DNA from 3 places in the Marinifilum sp. genome. Region 1 is predicted to be linked to each of the others. Evidence: riboswitches for the same ligand, from Rfam matches in the RefSeq annotation. Region 1 holds a riboswitch; each other region holds the start of a gene.
What was found. Region 1 has a riboswitch for cobalamin ahead of ACO05S_RS08770 (TonB-dependent receptor). Riboswitches for the same ligand answer to the same signal wherever they lie in the genome.

Region 1 (4,298 bases):
GGGCTAATTATCTCTTCGTCCTTTCGGCAGGATGCAAGAAATACTGCCACCATTAGCAACAAAATAGAAAATTTTGTATAGGCTTTTCTCATAAGATAAGATTGAATTTAAGTTTGACATTGGTTCCTGGCATTGGATAACACTGAACCACCTCATATTGTTGGTCTAGTAAATTGTTTACTTCTCCGGTTAATCGTAAAGAATATTTACTGAATTGGATCTCTTTAGAAATGGACAGATCATGAGTGTACCATGGCTGAGCATAATTTTCTTTTATATTTGCAACAGCTTCATATCTTTCACCTGTATAGATGAAGCTATAGTTTAGCCCCCAACCTTTATGACTAATGTTAGAAACTACCGATCCACTGTGCCAAGGGATGTAAGGAATTTGCCCACCGTACCACTCACTGCTTCTATCTGTAAAGTCTTGTGCTTTTTGATAGGTATAATTTAATAGTGTATTTATAGAAACATCTCTGAACTTGAACATTGTAGAAATAGAAGCATCAATGCCCCTAATTTCAACTTCTCCCAGATTAATCATTGTCCATCTAAATTGATTTGAGGTGGGCATGGCAATGATTTTATCTTCTACCTCGTTGTAGTAGGCATCTACTTTAAGTTTAATGCTTTTTATCAATCCTGATTCGAATAACTTATGATAGGTTGCTCCAATGTTATACTGTGTGGTAAATTCCGGATTCAGATTTTTATTCCCGATAAAAGTGTAGTACAAATCATTAAATGTGGGCAATCTGAAAACTCGTTTGTAAAAAGCTCGAATATGAAAATTGTTTTCAGAGAAAGGTTGATAGGAGAATACTAGCGTTGGAGTAAATTCACTCATGTTTTTCGCTTTTCCCCCCTCAACTTTTGTTGAATTTATAACCCTTGTATGTAGTAAACTTCCTTGAACTTTTAATCTTGTAAAACAGATAGAACTGGCCAGAGCATTCAAGTAGGTATATCTTTCAGGGTAGACAAAATTGATTAAATCGGCATCAAGGGTATTGTATTGTATATCGCTTGCCAGAGAAACACTCCACAAATCATTTACACTGTAGAGTTGAGCAGCAGAGAAATATGCTTCTTGTTGTTTGTAGTGATTATTCACATACATGGTAGAAACATCTAATCTGGGATCTGACAAATAGTGCATATAGTCATAAGCATATTTGGCATTCAACAATAGGCTGTAATTGGTTGTCAGCTTTTTCTTAAAGGATCCCTGAATAAAAAAATTATTGTCCCACTGTCTGTCCTGATGTCTGAATTTACCAGGTTCTTCTCTGACGGAAGCACCTGGATATCCGCGTTCTGAATCATATAGATACAGTTTTGTTTTCCAGTTTCCACTCTTAATTTTACCGAATAAACTTCCTTCAACACGTATCATTTTAACATCGCCGTTTTTTCTGGTTTCAGTGGTTTTGTATCCATCTTTTTTTGCATAGGTAAATTTGTATTTTCCGGATGTATACATATATTCAGTGTTGAAAGAACAGCTTATTTTATCATTGAGTTTGTGTTCCCACAACACACTCGGGTTATACAAGTCAAAAGATCCGGTTTTGAATCCTACGTTTAGATGATTTGTTTTCGAATCCTTAAAGATCGGAGTCTTGGTTCTTAAGAATAAAGCACTTGCTGAAGCATAGTTTTTCGCAGGCTGGAAAAGAGCACTTTTCTGTCCATTGTAAATGGAGATTGCTTCCATATTATCTAAAGAGAACCTGCCAAGATCGACAATGCCATTTTGAGCATTCCCAATTTGAATGCCATCATAAAAAACACCAACATGATGACTTCCCATACTCCTAACATTAACGGTTTTCAATCCACCAATACCACCATAGTCCTTTATTTGAATACCGGAAAAATATCTGATAGCATCTGCAACAGAGTGAGCATTAAGACTTTTAAGCTTCTTGCCTGATAAAACTTGAACAGGAATAATTTCATTCTGAACTTTGTCTCGGACAACATTAACTTCATGAAGATTGTATACTTTGCTTGTATCTACTTTCGTTTGCGAAGTGGCTGTATGACTGAGCTTAAGAATAAAGATTGCAATCAAACTAATTTTTAGGAATTTGTTCATGGTTTTATTTAAAAGAGATAGAGCGAATCTTTAGTTTAACGATTAGGCTTGTGTTGTTTAAGCCTTTAGGAATGAGGTTGTTTGCTTCATTTTTAGAATGATATGTTTGAATACATGTTCTGCCTATTATCGATAGATGAACTGTAGGAAAGGATTTTAGCATTAATCCTATGCTTGAATTGCTTGCTTGTTTTGTATACATGCCTGTTCTTTACAAATCATAATCATCTTAAATAAATTATAGATTTTACAGATAACAGTCATGTTTTCTAACGCATGTATGAAAAGCCAGTGAAAACCTGATATTATAGTTGATTATCGTCCATATCCCCGTAGACTGCAAAATCTATTGTCAACAAAGGCAGGTCTTCTGACTTATTCCATACTTAAAAGCCTTCCCGGTTGAATTAACCAGTGGCGTAGGATATTAAGTAATTTTTCCCTAAGGAATGGAACTTACAGCAGCGGGAACTGTTGCCGAATCTCACGGCATTCCCTTTTAATTTTACACTTTTAGCGGTAAAAGTGAAAAACCTTTGTGGTGGCAAAAGTATTTATTATTAAATCAAATCCAAAGGAAATTTATCAAATATCTGTGGGTATTGTTTTATAACATCAGACTAAAAATTCTGATACCAGTTTCATTTTTAGAATCATACCCTGACATTTACAGCTTGGTGACAGTCAGAGCATGACTTGGGGGATGGTTCTTCTTTTTGTGTTTGATGCTCTCACTGGAGTGAGGGTATCAATGGTTTACTGCGGGGAACCAGGTTTCGAAGATGTAAGACAGAATGCAGGTGGTGTTTTCGAGTCATATCCTGACATTTACAGCTTGGTGATAGTCAGAGCATAACTTGGGGCATGGTGTTTTTTTGTGGTTGATATTTCCTGGAGATTGGCGCGGTTAGCAGGTGGTGTTTTCGAGTCATACCCTGACATTAACAGCTTGGTGATAGTCATAGCATGACTAGTGGGATGGTTCTTCTTTTTGTGGTTGATGCTCTCACTGGAGTGAGGGTATCAATGGTTTACTGCGGGGAACCAGGTTTCGAAGATGTAAGATAGAAAGTAGGTTGTGTTTTCGAGTCATAGCCTGACATTTACAGCTTGGTAATAGTCAGAGCATGACTTGTGGGATGGTTCTTCTTTTTGTGGTTGATGCTCTCACTGGAGTGAGGGTATCAATGGTTTACTGCCGGGAACCAGGTTTCGAAGATGTAAGACAGAAAGCAGGTTGTGTTTTTCGAGTCATAGCCTGACATTTACCGCTTGATGACAGTCAGAGCATGACTTGTGGGATGGTAATAATTGATATTGAATTCAAAAAAAAGACCCATCAGAAACTGACAGGTCTAGAACTTGAAATATAATATCTTGATGGTTTAAGCCTCTTCGTAGAAAAATTTATCAGCGAAAGCTGGTTTCAAATCATCTAACCAAAGTGCTTTAGGATCATATTTTGCAAAGAATGGACGTCCAACCCAGTCGGAGTTTCTTCCTTGAATAAAGTTCAAAACATAAACCTTTTCTCCGTTGATTTCGCTGATACCGGAAACCTGAACTTTTCCGGGGTTGGCCGACATACTTGGTCCGCGAACTGTACGACAAACACCACTAACTTGAGAGTAGGCTCTACGGAATATATTCCAAGCCTCTTCCAAAGTAACGGCAAAGTATTCTTGAGCACCTGTTTCACGAGCAATAAACATGTAGTAAGGAATCATTCCCCAGTCTACCTGTTTTCTCCACATGCGAGCCCACATGTCGGCATCAAAGTTCAAGTGTTTCATTAATGGAGATTGAGTACGAATTACCGCACCTGTAGCTCGAATATTTTTCACAGCTTGCTCTACAGCTTGGCTGCTCATTTCGTTGATATGATTAAAGTGTGCCATTACAGAAAGGTTCAATCCATTATCATGAATCTTTTTGAACACATCCAACAATTGCCCGGCATCATCATCGCTGGTGTAACGATATGGCCAGTAAGCTAATGTTTTTGTACCAATTCTGATTGTTTTAAGATTTGGAATGTCAGCAGCAATAATCGCATCGATATATTGTTCGAATACCTTTGATTTCATCACCATTGGATCGCCGCCTGTAAACAACAAATCAGTAATTGACGGGTTTTGACGCAAATACTCAATGATTAAATCCACCTGCTTCATGGCAAATTTCAGCTCATCAA
Region 2 (4,298 bases), 2.1 Mb from region 1:
AACACTTTAGGCTGATTTGCCACAATTCCAATTACTTTATTTTCGAGGCGTGCAAATCCGGTAATAATATTGGAAGCAAAGTTTTCTGATATCTCGTGGAAACTGTTTTTGTCCACCAAATTTTTAATGATATCGAGCATGTCGTAAGGAATATTGGCTTCTTCGGGAATGATGAGGCCTAATTTTCCCGGGTTTTCAGGTGCTTCGAATTCATTGCCGGTAAGAGGAGGTAAATCTACATTGTTAGAAGGCAGATATTGTAAAAGTTTACGCACCCCCAATAGAGTATGCTCTTCGTCGTCGTAGATAAATTGTGCAACTCCACTTTTTGAGCCGTGGATATCGGCACCTCCCAATTCTTCAGAACTTGTTTCCTCATTAAGAACTTCTTTTACAACGTCTGGACCAGTAACAAACATGTATGCTGTATGTCTGCACATAAAAATAAAATCGGTAAGGGCAGGAGAGTACACAGCACCTCCTGCAGCAGGCCCTAGAATAACCGAAATTTGAGGAATTACCCCTGATGATTTCACATTGCGATGAAAAATTCCAGCATATCCTGCCAAACTGGCAACACCTTCTTGTATTCTGGCTCCACCCGAATCGATCAAACCAACAATAGGATGCCCCATACTAAGAGCCATATCCTGAACTTTCATGATTTTTTCAGCATGAACAGAACCTAGAGATCCACCCATAAAAGTAAAGTCTTGAGCAAAGGCAAATACTTTGCGTCCATTAATCTTTCCATGACCACAAATCACACCATCACCATAAATGTGTGTTGTTATGTCACCGGCAGGCTTTACGAATGCGTCAATTTCTTCAAAGCTATTTTCATCAAAAAGGATCTCAATTCGCTCACGTGCGGTAAGCTTGCCTTTTTTGTGTTGTTTTGCGAAGTATTCCCAATTGTATTGAGCTTCTAATTGCTCTTTGCGAGAGGTGTATTTTTTAAATTGTATTCTATTGTCTTTCATTATATTATTCTTTCAATTACCAGATAATTAATTTGAAAAGGATCAATTAGCTAAAAAGCAACACCAACACCTGAGCCAGCAATACCCTCAGGAACATCACCAATGGGTAAACCGTGGCATAGGCTGTAGATTGTGCCTGAACAGGTGCTATTGAATTGGCAAACTCCAAAGCAGGAGGATCAGTCATCGACCCTGAAAGCAAACCGCATATCGACAGGTAGTTGATTTTTAAAATTCTTGCAATGATTGCGAAAGTAATGAGTGGTACAAAAGTGATGATTACACCGTATAGCATCCAAATGTAACCTTCGTTCAGCAGTGTCTCAATAAAATGCTTGCCTGAAGAAAGCCCAACGCAGGCAAGGAAGAGAACAATACCCAATTCACGAATAAACAAGTTGGCACTGGGGGTCATGTAAAAGTCCATCTTGCCAATTCTTCCGGTATGACCCAGGATTAATGCAATTAATAAGGGGCCGCCAGCCAATCCCAATTTGGCTGGAGCGGGTAATCCTGGAATGTGAATAGGAATTAAACCAATTAAAACTCCTAACAATATTCCCATAAAAATAGGTAATATATTAGGGTGCGAAAGCTCTTTTACCGAGTTACCAAGTAACTTTGAAACTTGAGGGAGTGCAGATTTTTCACCTACAATTCTAACGGTATCACCAAATTCGATACTATCCTCTTCGGTAGGCATCAATTCAACACCATTGCGATAAATTCTGGTGATATTTACAGGAAAACGACGTGATATTCCAATCTGCTTGATACTTTGCCCTGCCAGCTTTTTATTGGTAATCATTACTTGTTTCATTCCAAGTCTACCACTAATTTCCTGTTCTTTTGTTTCATTAATCTTACCAAGGTTCAGCTCAATGTTCTTAAAGTTTACCTGGCTCGAAACACCATATAATTTGTCTCCTTGTTCTATGATTAAATCAGAATCAGCAGCCAAAAACTCACCCTTTCTCTGGATGCGCGAAAGAACAAAATCCTTATTGCAAGTATTGCTTAAAAATTCAATACTCTTACCAATAATATTTTGATTGGTAATTTCGATGTTAATGGCAATCAGCTTTCCATCCAATCCTGTTATCTCTTTTCTGTATTGTTCTTCTTCCTTTTTTACATTAATTCTATAGATTACTCTAAGAACGATCATGGTGATGATAATACCGAATATCCCGAAAGGGTAAGCTACGGCATAGGCCATCCCAACAGTTTGTGTGCTTGCGGCAGCTAAATCAGCATTATTTAATATATCGCCAATGGATTGCTGAGCTGCGCCCAATGCAGGGGTGTTGGTTACTGCTCCACACATTACTCCCGTAATTACCGAAATAGGCACATTAAAAATGAATTTTACTGCTACAGCGGTAAAAAAACCGGTAATAACAATGCCTGCTGCAAGCATGTTGATTTTTAATCCGTTCTTTTTTAAGGAGGGAAGTAAGCGAGGACCAACTTCAAGTCCAATGGAATATACAAAAAGAATTAAACCAAACTCTTTGATAAAGTGTAGGACGTGCGGATCAGTTTCAGCTCCCAGATGTCCGATTAGCAATCCCGAAAATAGGATTCCGGCAATGCCCAGTTTAATTTTTAAGATTTTGATTTTACCAAACAGAATACCAAGCACTGCTACAATACACATAATCATGATGGTTGAGGCAGTTCCAGGTTTAGCGAATAGTTCTAAAAAACTCATAAGCATGGATTTTAAAAGGATTTAGTGCGGCTTCCCTAATAAAAGCCTAATCTAATTACAGCTCATCAATTGTGACTGATACTTACCGATATGATGCTATAAAACCTTATCAGAACACAATTGAAATAATTGAACCACCTTGGGAAGCCGCACTTTATCGACATTGATTTCGAGGGCTAGTCAGGAATCAATACCAAATTTTATTACAAAGATTGTTTACAGAAGTAGTTGTGCAAAAAAGCAATTTGCACAGGAAAAAGTGATGTGTAAACTCCATTACGCGAGGAGTGTTATTTGTTGCTTGCATAGCTAAAACATTAATTGTTACAATTGAATGCTTGCAAACAGAAAAAAGACAGGTAATTCTCGAACAAAAGGAATAATGTTCTAAACGGAAGACCTGATTTTTTGCTTTGGTTCGCGAAAGCTTCAATCTTTACTCAAATAAGACAGGTCTCCTGGCTTTCCGGTTTATAAGGCCTTCCCATTCCTCACATTGGAACAGTGGCTTTGTTCTTACAAACTTTAGGTCGGAATCACAGTTGCGCGTCAGCTCATGATTTTCACATGATTCCCTTTTAAATCCCTTTACGGGATATCTTATTTTATTATCGAAGGCAAAGTTATCAAAAAACAAATCAAAAAAGCAAATTAAAATGGATACATGTCTTCAATTTAGAAAGTGCCACTTGCTTAAGCTATTGATTAAATATTTTTTACCATACGCTGTTCAGAAGAAATATTAGGGATTAAGGCTTTTTAGAATAGGTACTGTAGTTCTTCGAATTTGTGTTATACAACACTTTTATTTTGCGAGTGGCTGGGTTTATATGCAAAAAAAAATACAATACATTTGTCTCGATTTTGGTGATCAACTCATCCTTTCGGAAGATTGAATCAAAAGGGAATCCGGTGAAAATCCGGAACAGTACCCGCTACTGTAATTCTCAGTTTTGCCAGCTTGGTGAAACACAAATGCAATTCCGTCATGCCACTCTAATCTGTATGAGAAGGGGAAGGCTGTTGCAATTGAGGAAAGTCAGGAAACCTGCCAAATAATTACTAATTACATATTGCTTCCTGGATAGAAGTGCATGTAAGAAAAAGTTTGCTAAATAAAAGCACTTGAAGGATTTTAAGTGTGAGTTTTTTAATTAAAAAGTAATTGAATCATGCTTAAAAATAGCTGTTTCTTTATTTTTCTGTACCTACTTGTGAAAGTTCAATTTCCAAAGAGTATTCACTTATAATACTTTCTTAATTGCCAGGATATGATAGCAGTATTTATTCTGGTGCACCTTTTCCTAATCTATAGGCTGGTTAAACAACATTGGTTTTCAATACAATTCATTGCAAAACTGGTATTGCAATGCCTATATCTCACAATTATGTATTCAGAAATATAAAAGATTAAAGAAATGACTTTACTACAGAAAAACAAATTTTTATCCTATCAATGGATTTATCAATACACTTTAGTGATTGCAGGAACCTTTATAATGGCTGCAGGTTTTGTTTTCTTTATTGATCCTCATGGAATCGTACCAGGTGGTGTTTACGGTGTTGGAATCATTATTAATAATCTTACACAAGGCATGTTT
Region 3 (4,298 bases), 460 kb from region 1:
CTAGTTTTTCTCCCGTGGTTTCATCTTTAGCATCAACATAGCTGTAGCCACCACCTAGAGTAAAGCCAGCTCCTAATTTTGCGTTCATTAAGAAATCAATCCCTTGAGATCTTGATTCATCAACATTATAATGTTGGCGTCTTCTTTTAATTCCATTATCCGCATCATCTGGCTCCAGATCAATTGTTTCATAGGCAATCAAGTCATCTACATTATTTATGTAACCCGTAATACTAGCAGTAAGGAAACTATTGTGAAATTCTACTCCCAATGAAGAAAATTGTGATTTTTGCGGATCCAAATCAGTATTTCCCAAAAATAAATTCCCTCGTTTTTCGTAAGCGTAATACAATTCTCTTAAAGTCGGAGCTTTAAAACCATATCCATAAGTTCCTCTAAAATTAAACTGATCTAACTTATACAGTAAGGATACTTTTGGAGTGAAGGCACTTCCGAATTCTTTGTGCTTAACTACTCTTGCACCAGCAACAATGTTTAGCTTATCAAAAAATGTCATTTCATCTTGAGCATATACAGATATAGTATGCGATTCCGCTCGGCCTTCCTTCAATCGGTTCGAAACCATTTTCTCTTCCAAATAGTCTTCCCCTATTGTTAATTTATTGTTTTTAGAAATCTCTTTCACGAATTTAAAACGCACATTGTTCATTCGCTGATCATTATTGATAGATTTATCACCAGGCATATAGTCCTTATACTCCTGATTGTATCTGTAATAATAACGGAATCTGTCATAGTTGTAATCAACAGACAAATAGTCTCTCTTATTCAATAGATATTTTGCACCAACTTCGAAAGTTTTGTCTGTAAAATGATAGCCATATTTTCCTACAGATTGTGGCCGATACATATCCTTCTCATAATATGAGTTCCCTGCATAAACCTCTAGTTTATCTGTAGCCCTAAAAGTTAAACATTGGCTGAATGTTTTATCCTTGTATTTATTCTGAGCTTTTGCCTCTGTTTCAACCAATTCGTCATCGTCAATTTCAAAAGGACTCAATTGCCATCCATCACTTCTTTTGTGATTAAAATTTCCATTCCATGAGAACTTACCCAGGTTAAGATCAACCGTATTGCTTTGTTGATAGGTTCGATATTCGCGAATACGGCTGGTGTTGGAAACATTTACCTTTTGCTTTGATTTTTCGGTAATGATGTTAACAACTCCCGCAATAGCATCCGATCCATAAAGCAAAGAGGACGCACCTTTTACCACTTCAATGCGCTCCACATCATCAGGATTAATTCTGTTTAAGTCATTATTTCCACCAACATCTCCATACATACGTTTGCCATCCACAAGCACAAGAATAAAATCATTTCCCAATCCGTTAATCGTCATAAATGAACCCATAGTTCCAGGATTAAAATCGAATGAAGGACTCACATTCATCATCAAATCATTAAAGTCTGAAGCTCCAATACTAGCAATGGTTTTCTTACTTATAAGTTCAGTTTGCACTGGTGCCGTTTTTAGATGGTGAGCCGTACCTGTTCCTGTAACTACAATTTCTCCCAACTGACTTTTAGATTCCTCCATTGCAAAGTTTAGTACATTAAGCCCTTCTTTAATGGTAATTTTGTGCTTTTGGCGACTAAATCCTGAAAAGGATACAACCAAATCGTAATCGCCCGGTTTAAGATTTTTAATTTTATACTCGCCTTTGTTATTGGTCGCTGTTCCCTTTGTAGTTCCAGAGAAATACACATTAGCACCTGGCATAGCTTGCTGGTTGTCTTTTTGGGTTACCACCCCTTTTAGTACTGCATTTTGTGCATTAACAATTCCTGCACTAACAAGTAGCATGATTGCTACAAAGTAAATCTTTTGCATCGTAAGATATTAAAACATTAATAACTTCACTTTGCAATCCTACTTACGACAAGAGATATTCAGAACAGTATACAATAAGTCCCAAACACAAACTTCTGTCCCGGAAGCAAAATGTTTAATTACATAATGGCAGGTCTTCTGACTTATCTTGGTTTTTAAGCCTTCCCAACAGGCATTTTCCTGTCAGTGGCTGTAGTATAAAAACCACGATTCCAAAAATAGGAACCAGACTTACAGCAGCGGGAACTGTTGCAGATTTTCACTGCATTCCCTTTTAATCCTTCATGCACAAGAAGGTGCATTTGGAACCATTATGCTGGCAAAAGTAGATATTATTTTTTTACATACAAGGCTGCTATGAAACAGGAAAGTTTAATGCAATAAAAAAGCCGTTTTCATTTCTGAAACGGCTTTCATCCTAAGTACCCGGGGCGGGACTTGAACCCTACCCTTTATATCGCTTATTTTCAATGTTTTTTAAGACCGATTTCTTGATGGTGTCGATTTTGTGTCTCTGAAACTATCTACTTATCTTAATTTACACTGTAAAGAAATAATGATAGGAGAGAGTCCACAATACATACAAAACACTATTTCCGCCTAGTGTTTTCTTTGATTTTTTCAATTGCTTGTATAAAAATATGTTTCTAACAGGGTAATCTAATTCTTGCTCAGAAACTTCGATTAATGTATTAAGCATTTTTGCTTCCAATATTTCTAAGGACAATTCTCTCTTAAGTCGATATAATCGCACCTCCAACCTATTTCAAAACTTGACAGTTTAAAACTACTTCATATTACATGATATGAAATCCAGTGAGGCTAGCCTCACTGGATAATAAAATTTACACCAAAATATATCACAATTATTTACAATTCGATCTAATTAAAGTCATCAAAAACAAATGCCGTACCTGATGCACTAGAACCTCTATAAAATTTCACTACTGGATTAGTAATAGTGAATGACTTATCACCATCCATATTTACATATCTATTTGCTGCATATAAGTGTACCCTATCTTTAGTGTTGTCCATCGCACTTTCACCTTTCTGTGGCTACTTACATTTACTGCAATTGGATTACTTAACCATTCTCCCGTTTTTGTAATAACAAAATCGACTGGGGTGTAGCCACCACTTCCACCTCCATCAGGAATCTCAGCAAATCTATCAAACTCTGCAACCATCCTTAAGGTTTCTCCTTCTTGTTCATACTTTGTAATCTTATCTTCTTCAGCAAGATACACATTATTATCAACTGCTAAAACCCCATTAGAATTAAATTTCTGAGCCACTACAGGGTCACTAATGATAAGTTCATATTCGTTATTACCTATAGGCTTTAATATATCCGAATATTGTTCTATAGCTTCTTGGTATTCAGTTTGTTTTGTTGAATCTACAGAGTATTCAACGATTTCCTGATAAGCATCCCACATTGTTTCAACCTTAGCATTAGCTTTAGTCTTTCCAGAAGGTATCATTACATCTATATTATTTTCAAATGTTATAAACTCAGACGCATTAATCTTGTTGATGTGATGTTCATTTTCAACAGTCTCAACATCTGTGTTGTTATCACATGATGCAAATGCAAAAACAGCAATAGCTGCAATGAAGTAAAATTTAGTTTTTCACATTTTATTAAATCATTTAAAAATTAATACCTACCCCTATTTTGGGTAATACTTTAAATTCATCAGCAAATTCAGTTTTGAACTCAAGTCCAACCATTAGTTTTAGGTTGCCACTAAACACTTTCTTTTTAGTAATATAAACCGGAAGTCGCATATATTCTTCATCCAAATCTGAATAAGAAAAACCTAATCCACACGATAAATCAACCCCCATAGACTCATCAAGGATATACTCTTTTCTTAAAAAAAATGAATATGTAGCATCTTTGATTTGTTCATTATCTGCTGCAATTCTTAACTCAGGGTAAATGCCTTTATTACTAAATATGGCCAATCCAAATTCATTCGAATTATAATAACTGACAGTTATTTTTTTTTCTTGAGCAGTAGTTGTTAGTGCTACAAAAGCAATTAAAAGTAATAATAATGTTCTTTTCATTTTAATAATTTAAATGATTAATATGTAATATTTTAATGATCTTAATATAAAAAATAAGGAGTTTAGAATAGTGCCTAATTTGATCAATATCCATAATATAATAATTGCGCATAACTATATATACATGTCCTAATACTCTGGCCATCATCAATAACAATAACATAATCTCTGTCATCTCCATCACCACCTTTTACTTTAGCTAATCCATCTTTACTAAGAATATCACCTGATTTTAATTTTGTTTTCAATTCTTTTAGTTTTTAATGTGTTATAAATTTGGTTTAATACACACAAAACTAGAAATCCAAAACCCTAATAGCAAATAAGTTTCAACTTCAAATCAATGAGAAATCTAATTACA

Region 2: linked by a shared signal. The riboswitch ahead of ACO05S_RS16435 (putative transporter) and the one ahead of ACO05S_RS08770 (TonB-dependent receptor) in region 1 are both predicted to bind cobalamin.
Region 3: linked by a shared signal. The riboswitch ahead of ACO05S_RS06835 (TonB-dependent receptor) and the one ahead of ACO05S_RS08770 (TonB-dependent receptor) in region 1 are both predicted to bind cobalamin.

What each region holds. Positions count from the first base shown of each region.
Region 1 is NZ_OZ246019.1:2,183,957-2,188,254, forward strand. Features, by position in the region: gene ACO05S_RS08765 (DUF5074 domain-containing protein) at 1-92, opposite strand, end outside; gene ACO05S_RS08770 (TonB-dependent receptor) at 89-2,104, opposite strand; cobalamin riboswitch at 2,448-2,657, opposite strand; gene ACO05S_RS08775 (KamA family radical SAM protein) at 3,490-4,298, opposite strand, start outside.
Region 2 is NZ_OZ246019.1:4,234,710-4,239,007, forward strand. Features, by position in the region: gene ACO05S_RS16430 (acyl-CoA carboxylase subunit beta) at 1-983, opposite strand, end outside; gene ACO05S_RS16435 (putative transporter) at 1,030-2,697, opposite strand; cobalamin riboswitch at 3,129-3,315, opposite strand; cobalamin riboswitch at 3,546-3,767, shown strand; gene ACO05S_RS16440 (YitT family protein) at 4,116-4,298, shown strand, end outside.
Region 3 is NZ_OZ246019.1:1,726,310-1,730,607, forward strand. Features, by position in the region: gene ACO05S_RS06835 (TonB-dependent receptor) at 1-1,858, opposite strand, end outside; cobalamin riboswitch at 1,970-2,186, opposite strand; gene ACO05S_RS06840 (hypothetical protein) at 2,845-3,345, opposite strand; gene ACO05S_RS06845 (hypothetical protein) at 3,515-3,937, opposite strand; gene ACO05S_RS06850 (hypothetical protein) at 4,021-4,185, opposite strand.